Regions from separate parts of the Idiomarina sp. HB genome, predicted to be linked through region 1. Evidence: predicted binding sites of a transcription regulator. Region 1 holds the regulator's gene; the other holds the start of a gene.

The links. Region 1 encodes sigma-54, which starts transcription at its own class of promoters, with help from an activator protein. Its sites were predicted from a motif close to GTTGGCACGNNNNTNGNNT; they were not measured.
Region 2: a site for sigma-54 is predicted at 2,489-2,507, ahead of flgA (flagellar basal body P-ring formation chaperone FlgA). Genes of this name have one in related genera too.

What each region holds. Positions count from the first base shown of each region.
Region 1 covers NZ_JAYLVU010000002.1:411,910-417,376, forward strand. The annotation lists gene pmbA (metalloprotease PmbA) at 1-126, shown strand, start outside; gene mgtE (magnesium transporter) at 138-1,499, opposite strand; gene VBY75_RS07755 (HPr family phosphocarrier protein) at 1,502-1,777, opposite strand; gene rapZ (RNase adapter RapZ) at 1,770-2,621, opposite strand; gene ptsN (PTS IIA-like nitrogen regulatory protein PtsN) at 2,612-3,082, opposite strand; gene hpf (ribosome hibernation promoting factor) at 3,086-3,373, opposite strand; gene VBY75_RS07775 (RNA polymerase factor sigma-54) at 3,402-4,862, opposite strand; gene lptB (LPS export ABC transporter ATP-binding protein) at 4,884-5,467, opposite strand, start outside.
Region 2 covers NZ_JAYLVU010000001.1:1,112,165-1,117,631, forward strand. The annotation lists gene flgC (flagellar basal body rod protein FlgC) at 1-96, opposite strand, end outside; gene flgB (flagellar basal body rod protein FlgB) at 103-507, opposite strand; gene VBY75_RS05545 (CheR family methyltransferase) at 602-1,438, opposite strand; gene VBY75_RS05550 (chemotaxis protein CheV) at 1,522-2,454, opposite strand; gene flgA (flagellar basal body P-ring formation chaperone FlgA) at 2,617-3,348, shown strand; gene flgM (flagellar biosynthesis anti-sigma factor FlgM) at 3,430-3,753, shown strand; gene flgN (flagellar export chaperone FlgN) at 3,753-4,154, shown strand; gene VBY75_RS05570 (LPP20 family lipoprotein) at 4,212-4,691, shown strand; gene VBY75_RS05575 (flagellar assembly protein FlgT) at 4,786-5,467, shown strand, end outside.

The DNA of each region.
Region 1 (5,467 bases):
ACTATTGCCGGTAACTTAAAAGACATGCTGGCGAACATTGTTGCCATAGGTAATGACACCGATGAGCGCCATGCGCTGCATACCGGCTCTGTGTTGTTAGAGCAAATGAGTGTTGCCGGTAATTAAACTAAAAAGATTTAAGACAGTAATAAGGTTGCTGAGCCAAGGAAGGCAAAGATACCGACAACGTCAGTCACGGTTGTGAGGATAACCCCGCCCGCCAGAGCCGGATCAATATTAAAGCGCTTAAGAACAAGTGGTATGGTCGCACCGGCCAACGCGGCAGCTACCAGGTTCATCATCATTGCAAAGGCGATAATCCCACCGACTAACCAGTCTTGCTTCCACAGCGCGACGACAGCCGCAATCAGCACCGACCAAATAATGCCGTTTAAGAAACCAATAGCCAACTCTTTACCGATAAGCCATCGGGAGTTACTGGTTCCTATATGGCCCAGAGCCATACCTCGTATCACCAGCGTCAGTGTCTGACTACCAGCGATACCACCCATACTGGGCACAATGGTGTTCAGAATAGCCAGTACCGCCATTTGCGCTAAAATATCTTCAAATAAGGAACTGACCATAGCGGCGAGTAACGCCGTAACTAAGTTCACCGCCAGCCAGACTGTCCGGCGTCGGGTACTTTTTAATACGGGGGCGAAGGTATCTTCGTCATCTTCCAGACCCGCCATACTCAACATAGAGTGCTGGGCTTCTTCGCGAATAATATCGACCACGTCATCGATGGTAATACGACCGACAAGCTGCTGGTCACTGTCGACAACCGGCGCGGATACCCAGTCATGGCGTTCGAATAGCTTCGCGACCTCGGTTTCTTCCATATCGACGGGTATGGTCGTAATGTCAGACGACATAATCTCATCAATACGGCGGCTCGGGTCAACGGTCAGTAGTTGAGTCAGAGATATCTCACCGGTGACTTTTTCATTGCGGTCGACAACATAGAGTTTGTCTGTCGCTTCGGGCAGTTCGCCTTTAAGACGCAAGTAACGCAGGACAACGTCTATGGTGACGTCTGAGCGCAGGGTAATAGTATCGGTGTTCATGATACCACCAGCGCTGTCTTCGGCGTATGAGAGCGCTGTTTCCGCACGTTCACGGTCGCTCTCGTCCATGGACTTCAGAACTTCCTGATAGACTGGCTCAGGTAAGCCACGCAAAACGTAGGCCAGGTCATCGGTGTCCATGCCTTCGGTGGCAGCGGCAAGGTTCTCCGGTGCCATTTGGCGAATAATGTCTTTCTGAACTTCTTCGTTCAGTTCTTCAAGAATTTCACCGTGTTCTTCAACATCGACCAGTTTCCAGACAATGGAACGGCTTTTCGGTGGTGAAGACTCCAACAACAGTGCCACGTCACATGCCGGCATATTATGCAGCATACGGCGGGCAGCAACGAACATGCCATCGGACAGCGCGGAGTTAACCTCCTGGATGCGCTGCATGGCATATTCTTTGTCGGACAGTTCCGCAATCATGTTTATTCGTCTTCCTCGAAGCGATCTTCAAATAACGTACTAACAGCATCCAGCGCCGCTTGTGCATCTTTTCCTTCAGCACACACTTCAACAGATTTGCCCTGTTGACTGGCCAGTAGCATGAGACACATTACACTGGCGGCATTCACGCATTGTTCGCCTTGTCGCACCGTTATGGTTGAATCAAATTCTTGTGTTAATTGAGCCAACTTGGTTGCGGCGCGAGCATGCAGACCCAGTTTATTGCGAATAATCAGGTCTCTGCAAACTTTATCCATTTTGCTTTAACTCCCGGTGTCTGACCTGAACCTTTAGGTCTTTTTGTTCAAAGCGCTCGGCTAGCTGCTGAGAGATATAAACTGAACGGTGCTGACCACCAGTGCAGCCGGTGGCAATAGTCAGATAACTTCGGTTGCTGCGCTGAAAATGCGGTAACCAGGTGTCGAGAAAGTTTTCCAGCTGATAGATAAACTTAGTGACTAAAGGTTGTTGGCGGAAGAAGAGTTGTACATCGGTATCCAACCCCGTTAACAACTTTAGCTCAGGTTGCCAGTGTGGGTTCGGTAAAATTCGTGCGTCAAAAACAAAGTCGGCATCTTTGGGTAAGCCATATTTAAAGCCAAATGACTGAAAAACAATAATGAGTTTTTTATCTGCGCGGCCAAGCACACGCTCAGTAACCTGTTCGCTCAGCTGGTGCAGTGACAAGTCGCTACTGTCGAGACGCCAGGTGGCACGCTCCATAATAGGCTCAAGCATCTTATGCTCGGTTTGCAGCGCTTCCAGTAAAGGCAGTTCTTTTTGCGAGAGCGGGTGTAGTCGCCGGGTTTCACCGAAACGTTTTAATAAGGTGTTGTCGTCTGCATCAATGAACAGAATTTCGGGCTCTACGCCTTTAGGCAAAAAGTTGAGTGAGTCCAGCAGTTCTTCGGAGTGCTCGGGTAAGTTACGAACATCAATGCTAATGGCAATTTTCTGGTATTGCTCGATAACAGCATGGACTAACGTGGGTAGCAGGCTAATGGGTAAATTATCAACGCAGTAAAAACCTAAATCCTCAAGGACCCGCAACGCGATGGTTTTACCTGAACCGGAACGACCACTAACAATGATCAGTTGCATGGCGACTGCTCACCTTCGCCAATAAATAATTGGTATAAGTCTTTGTCGGAGTCAGCCTGGCGTAATGCACGTGTGCAGTCTTTGTCATTCATACGGCGAGCGACAGAAGCTAAAGTCTGCAGATGGTTTTCGTGTTCGGATTCTGGTACCAGAAGCGCGAATATAATATCGACGGGTTGGTTGTCGATAGAGTCAAACTCAATCGGCTCATCTAGCGTGAGTAATACCGCAACCGGGTGGTTAGCATTGGGTAATCGGCCATGAGGAATTGCGATACCTAAGCCAATTCCCGTACTGCCCAAACGCTCACGGTTCAATAGGCTCTCAAAAATGTCATGGCGGGTAATGCCGGACAACTTAGGAGCTACGATTTGACTAATGGTTTCAAGCAGTCTTTTTTTACTTGCGCCCTCGACTGCACACTTGGTGCAGTCGGGGCTTAACAATTCACTCAGTTGCATGGATTAATGTTGTTTCATTTTTTCTTTGTGTTTAATCACCTGACGGTCCAGCTTATTGATTAAACCGTCGATGGCCGCGTACATATCGTCGTGTTTTGCGTCGGCAAAAATTTCACCGCCATTCACGTGCAGCGTAGCTTCCGCTTTTTGAATCGTTTTTTCAACATTTAGGATGACGTGAACATTAGTAATGTGGTCAAAATGTCGTTCCAGCTTGGCAAATTTTGTGTCTACGTAGTCACGTAAAGCTTCGGTAATATCGATGTGGTGACCGGTCAAATTAATTTGCATAACGTCTTCCTTCTTGCAGTTAACAAAGTTACAAAAGACTTTTGCGTTGGCTCGATGATGGAATGTTTAACGATTCCCGATACTTCGCAATTGTCCTCCTTGCTACTTGGATACCTTGTTCAGCTATCAGTTCAGCAATTTTGCTGTCACTTAACGGTTTACTGCGGTTTTCTGCAGCGACCATCTTCTTAATTAAAGCACGTATTGCAGTGCTTGAACACTCACCACCGCCCTCAGTACTGACATGACTTGAGAAAAAGTATTTTAACTCAAACACGCCCCGCGGACAGTGTAAGTATTTCTGTGTTGTCACCCGCGAAATGGTGCTTTCGTGCATATCCACTGCTTCGGCGACATCGTTTAAAACCATAGGCTTCATGGCTTCTTCGCCATGCTCAAAAAAGCCCTGTTGGCGTTGCACTATGCAGTTGGCAACTTTTAGCAACGTGTCATTGCGACTTTCCAGGCTTTTTATAAACCAACGCGCTTCCTGCGTGTGGTTTTTTATGTACTGGCTGTCGGCTACTGACTTAGCTGCTTTACTCAAGGCCGCGTATTCTTCATTGACCTTTAATTTAGGTACGCTGTCGGGGTTCAATTCGACCATCCAACGCCCATTTTTTTTTGCCACAGCAACATCCGGAATGACATATTCAACGGGTTGTTGTGCAACTTGCTCACCCGGGTGGGGATGCAACTGCTGAATCAAGCGCATGGTTTGACGCAAGTCGTCTTCCGAGAGCTTTAACTTACGCTGAATGGTGCGAAAATCCCGGCTGCCCAGTAAATCCATATGTTCCGTCACTAAGCATAGAGCAACCTCTTTGTATTCAGTGTCGTCATTTAACTGTCGCAACTGAATGGCAAGACATTCGCTGACGCTACGCGCTCCAACTCCTATTGGGTCGAAATGCTGAATGCGTTTAAGCACCATGCAAACTTCTTCTGCTTCTACCTCTGGCAGGCGCACCGCTTCAATAATTTCATCAACATCGACCATTAGATAGCCGTTGTCGTCTATAGCTTCGATAATGGCTTCAGCTATGGCCGTGTCTTCGTCAGAAAAGTGGGAAAGCTGCATTTGCCAAAGTAAGTGATCTTGCAACGACTCACTGGTCGAGCCCTGGTAAACTTCAAAGTCACCGTCAAAAGACTTACCAGAGGACGCGGCCCCATTAACCGGTGTCTGGCTGGAGTAGGTGTCATCCCAACTGCTGTCTACCGGTAACTCGTCCGGCATTTCCTGAGTTTTTATAACGTCCGAGGTTTCTCGCTGACTGTCATCCCGCTCTTCGATATTTCGGGTTTCGGAGTTGTCAGCTTCGTTGCTGGCATCGCCTTCAACTTCTAATAGAGGATTACTGTCCAGTGCATCCTGAATTTCAGCCTGAAGATCGAGTGAGGAAAGCTGCAGCAGGCGAATGGCCTGTTGAAGTTGTGGCGTCATGGTCAGATGCTGACCAATTTTTAGCTGCAGACTTTGCTTCATAATGACTGTCCCGGTTTCACGTTATAAGGTGAACTGCTCACCGAGGTAAACGTCTTTAACCTGTTGATTCGATAATATACTTTCTGCATCCCCACTGGCAATAAGTTCGCCATGACTAACGATATAGGCGTGTTCACAAACCGATAGGGTTTCACGAACATTATGGTCGGTAATCAATACGCCAATACCGCGTTGCTTTAAATGCTCAATGATTTTTTTGATATCAATGACGGATATGGGGTCGACACCAGCGAAAGGCTCATCTAAAAGAATAAAAGTGGGCTCTGCTGCCAGGGCCCTGGCTATTTCAACCCGTCGGCGCTCACCGCCTGACAGACTCATTCCTTGGCTGTTGGCAATGTGCCCAATATTAAACTCTTCGAGTAAGGCATCGAGCTGTTCTTCTCTGTCGTTGTCTGATAACGCTTTGCGGGTTTCTAAAATGGCCATTAGGTTGTCACGTACCGTTAGCTTTCTGAAAATAGAAGCTTCCTGTGGCAGGTAACCAATACCTCTGCGTGCCCGCTCATGCATTGGCAGTAAAGTGAGGTCGTTATCATCCAGTAAAATCTGGCCTTTATCGCTGTTAACCAGTCCGACAATCA
Region 2 (5,467 bases), on a different contig from region 1:
GTTGGCATTGGCCAGGTTACTTGCCGTTGTGTTCAGTCTTACTGACTGCGCACTCATGGCAGAACCGGTCACATTAAAAATATTAAACAGACTCATGACTTATTATCTCCCTTGTCCGCCCAAGGCTTTCTTCACGCCACTAATACGGCCGTCGAGAAAGTTCATGGTCATTTCATATTCCAGTGCATTTTGTGCATACAAGTTTTGTTCCAACTGCACATCAACGGTATTACCGTCACCGGTATCCGGCTGTGATGGAACTCGGAACTTCTCTGTACCCTGAGGTTTTATCTCAACGCTGAAGTGTTTTTCGTGGGTGCGTGCCATTTTATGGTTTTCCATACCACGCTGCGCTTGTTGCAACGCTTGCTGGAAGTCCAGACCTTTGGCCTTGTAGCCCGGGGTGTCGGCATTGGCGATATTATTGGCAATAAGCTCCGCTCGTTGAGTACGTATACCCAGCGTGTGTTGCTGTATTCCCATAAGTTTATCCATGGAAAGTGCCATATTTTTGTCTCCACAGTGTTCGATGGTGAAGACAATGCAGGAAGCGTGCCAGTTTAATTAGAAAAGGTTTTTAGCGGGTATGCTCTGCGGCAGGCTATTTTCTTCTGTAAATAATGCCGGGCTGGCAGCGGATCATTTCAAAATCGTCGGTGAGTCCGGAAATAGACTCTGAGGCACCCAGGAAAAGATAGCCACCGGGGTTTAGTGATTGCCGAAATTGGGCAATAATTTTCCGCTTTACTTCCGGGGCAAAGTAAATAAGGACATTGCGGCAAAAAATTACGTCAAACTTACCCAACAAAGAATAGCTGTCCAATAAGTTCAGATGGCGAAAGTGAATGAATTGCTTAAGTTCATCTTTTATTTTCATAGAACCAGGCTTACTTGCGGCGTCGGTGAAAAACTTTTTACGTCGCTCTGCTGACAAGCCGCGGGCCAAAGCAAGGCTGTCATATTCTCCGATGCCACACTGCTCCAGAACCTTATTCGAAATATCCGTAGCCGTTACCTTTATTCCGGCACGCAATGCGCCGGGACTCTTCGCCTTATACTCTAAATACGTCATCGCAATAGAATACGGCTCTTGTCCTGATGAACAGGCAGCCGACCATATTTTTAAAGGTCCGGAATGATTTTTATATTCGGGGAAGATTCGATTACTCAGAATTTCGAACGGATAAGTGTCACGGAACCACAAAGTCTCATTGGTGGTCATTGCGTCAATTACCGCAGCACGTAAAGCACGTTCACTAATTTTCATTGAACGTTTTACCAGCTCAGCTAAAGAGTCGACATTAAAACGCCCCATCAAAGGGCCTAAACGACTCTTCACCAGGTAGAGTTTGCTCTCACCCAGTACAATTCCGCACTGATGCTCCAGAAATTGACGAAATTCCTGATATTCCGATAAACTTAATTCGCGATTCAACACGTTATATAAACTACTTCCATTTCGGTTTTTGTTTCGTAGCCTGACGTTCACGCCAGGTCCGATATCTCACCTGACGTAAAACGTCAGTCTACAACCGTATTAAGCCATTTTTGAACAGCGGTCGCTAGTTCATCCGGATGAAATTTTGCAATAAAATCATCGGCTCCAACTTTCTTCACCATAGCCTGATTAAAGACGCCACTCAATGATGTATGCAAAATAACGTGAACATCACGCAAATTTGGGTCAGCCTTTATTTCTGCGGTTAAGGTATACCCATCCATTACCGGCATCTCAACGTCAGAAACTAATACCGGAACATGAGGATGCACAAGCCCCCCAACCTCTTTGGACTTCTCTTTTAAATAGTCTAAAGCTTCTTTACCGTTCTTCTTAACCTCTAACGAAATTCCTAAAGACTGCAACGCTCGTTTGATCTGATTACGGGCAACTGAAGAGTCATCAGTAATTAAGATGGTTAAATCTTCTTTTGCCACGTTGATTGGCGCATTGGCAACATCGTCGCTGACGTCCATATTGGTTGGCATAATGTCAGCAAGGATTCGCTCAACATCGATAATCTCAACCAGCTCATCCTCAATTTGAGTAACGGCTGTTAAGTAAGCGCCCCTTCCTGTGCCTTTCGGCGGTGGCATGACATCTTCCCAGTTAATATTAATAATGCGGTCAACTCCACCCACCAGGAACCCCTGAATGGTTCGATTGTACTCCGCAATAATTACAAAGCGATTTTCAATACCGGTTAACTCGGGTCCACCAGTCGCCATACTTAAGTCAATAATGGAAATAGCCTGCCCCCGAATGTGCGCAACACCTCGAATAAGAGGGTTTCGCCGAGGCATAGCGGTCAGTTTAGGACAAGGCAGAACTTCACGCACCTTAAATACGTTAATGCCAAACCGCTGCCTGCCATTAAGGTTAAACATTAAAAGTTCAAGCCGGTTTTGTCCGACCATTTGTGTGCGCTGATTCACTGAATCAAGAATACTGGCCATTATTCACTCCTGTTATATGGCAGGGGACCTCTACTTCGGCACGGTACTTGCTTACATCAACAACAACCATACTGAAACCATCGAACTGCCGAACTTTTGACGTTATACCGTTTTTTTCGGCACTCGACCAGAGAACCTTAACGAATAACATCAGGAATTTTTATGATAGTACGTAAATCGCTACTGATCAGTTCGCTTTTTATTTTCGCTGCAGTGTTTACCGGTATAGACTCGGCTAACGCGGATGAAACCAGTAAAAAGCAGAGCCTGCGCTTTGATTATAAAGCCCTACAGGAGTTGGCTCACAATTACGTAGAGCAAAGAGTATCAGCCCCTGATAACGGACGCGTGGAAGTTGTTGCGAATAACCTTGACCCTCGCATGACGCCAAAAGTCTGTCCACAACAACCGAAAGTTGATTTAGCCAATAACGCGACTTTAGACAGTTACACGACAATTGAAATAGAGTGCACTGCAGCCGCTCACTGGCGAACTTACGTGCCTGTCCGTATATATCATTATAAAAATGTCGTTACAGCTGCTTCTCCAATGTCGCCGGGGCAAATGATAAGCGAGAGTGACTTAGTTTATTCTGAAGTTGACCTTAATCGTGTGCGCTCCAATGTATTCACTGACATGACAGCTTTAGTGGGCGCTCGCATTAAAAAGCGCATTAGCGCAGGGCAAGCAATAAGCGCCAGCGACACCTGTCTTGTATGTGAGGGCCAAAGCGTTACAATAGTAGCTCAGGATAAAACATTGCGAATTACTGCTGCCGGAAGGGCATTGGCTGATGGCCTTAAAGGTGAATCAGTGGTTGTTGAAAACGCACGGTCGAACAAATCGGTACAGGCTGTTGTCACAGGATTAAATGAAGTGACCGTCAATTTATAAAATTGTTAAAATATTTACTTAAGTTTTTTTGAGTACGGTCGATAAGTAACCGAGAGACTTTATCTAGCGAGGCTAAACACAATGCCAATTAATATTAACAATGCCGGGCTGAAAAATGCCAACATTGACAGCAAATCCAGTAATCGCCAAGTGCAGAACGATGCTCCGGGTAAGCCTGCATCGGTTTCGCAAAAAGGCGGAGACGCCGTTTCTCTAACAAGTGAAGCGCAGCAACTGGGTGGCTTACAAGAAAAAGCCATGAACAGCAGCGGAATTGATCAAGCCAAAGTTGACAAGATCAAAGCGGATATTGAAAGCGGTTCATACAAAATAAATGTTGAGCAGTTAGCAAATAAACTGGCTCAGTTTGAATCTGACTTGTTCAGTAACGGCAATAACGAATAATGACCGTGTTGGCGCCTGTCAATGAGCTCCTTCAGGAAATGGCGGACTCGCTAGATACCCTTGCGTTGCTACAGCAACGTGAGCTAAACGCCATAGTTGACCGCCAACACGCCGATGTAAATGCTATTACAGAGGCAAAGGAAAAAGCCCTGGCCAGAGTTAATCAACTCGACCAGCAGCTTGCCGAACACCCCGATAAAGAACAGCTCAAAGATGATCCCAATTTGGCCGAAGCCGTTGCCGCAATAAAAAGCACCCTGAGTAACGTCCAGCACCAAAGCCAGGTCAACGAGCAGGTGGTACAGTCAACATTGAATAGTATCGACCAGTTGAAACAAACCATTTTACAGTCTGCACGAAAAGACAGCCTCACCTACGATAGTAAAGGCAAAATCCGCTAAAGATTTCTGCCATTCAGCCGTTACAACCATAAGTACTTTGTTCTATCAGAGGTCGTTATGGCTAAGCATCTACTTTCTTTCGCGTTACTCGCATCTACACTGCTATTAAGCGGATGTAGTGCTTACAACAACTTAGCGTATGATCAAAAACACGTTGAGTGGGAAACTCAGACCCCGGATGAATTCCCGGTTCTGAATGCGGTTGGTTACGCTCCTATCGAAACTCAGCAAGGCGAAAACGCTCAGCTAAAAGATCTGAACGCTATGCGTGCCTCCAAACTTGCGGCCTATCGCGAGCTGGCCGAACAAGTGTATGGTCAACGTATTGCCGGTGGTAGTTCAGTTGAAGACTGGGCGTTAAACCAGGACAGCTTTCAGGCTTCCGTTGACGGTGTTATTCGTGGTGCCGAAGTGGTAAAAACCTACACGGTTGGCGATTATTACGCGACTGAACTACGTCTGGATTTTGAGAAAGTACATCGCCTGTATCAGAGTACAAACCGCCAGCAAAAAGTGAAGCGCGTTGTTTATTACTAGGTTCTGATTTCCTCTTTCAACATGGCAGGGTTTTTGCAGCTAATTCCAATAGCAAAGTAACGACTAAAAACTGACACTTGGGATGCATAACACCATGAACTGGAAAAACCTGCTGCTGATCACTTCTGTTTTCTTTATCGCTATGCCGAGCGAAGCACGTTGGGTAGAAGCCCAGGGTACCGCCCGCATTATAAACGGCGATACCGATGCAGCACGTCAAAAAGCTATAGAAAATGCGCTGCAACAAGCGCTTCTCACTTCTGGCGGAAATATCTCCAGTATTCAACAAGTGGTTGACGGCGTATTACGAAACACTGAAACCCAATGGAGCAGTCAGGGTAACGTGGACCAAGTCACTATTGTTCGCGAAGAAGTTCGTGATGACCGCGTTATTGTCCTGCTGCGAGCTGACATCTGGAACCGCGAAGGCGATTGCACCCGAAGCAGTTACAAAAATTCCGTTACTATCGTCCCGTTTGAATTGCGCGATCGCGCCCATGGGACCTGGGGACAAATCTGGGAAATTGGAGAAGTTGCCGCAGAGCGTTTAGCGCGTGAGCTTGGCGGTGTCGGCAGCCAACTACATATTTCTCATACCTTGCAGCGACATGCGGGACTCGGGCAAGCACTGAATGGCCTTAACCTGGAAGAGCTGGGCCGCATGGCTCGTAGCCTCGGTTTAGCCAACGACAGTCAGTTTGTTGTCTTTGGTATGTTTGACGACTTAGCCATGATGGACACCAGCTCTAACTGGTTCTGGTCCAGCGATCCAAACC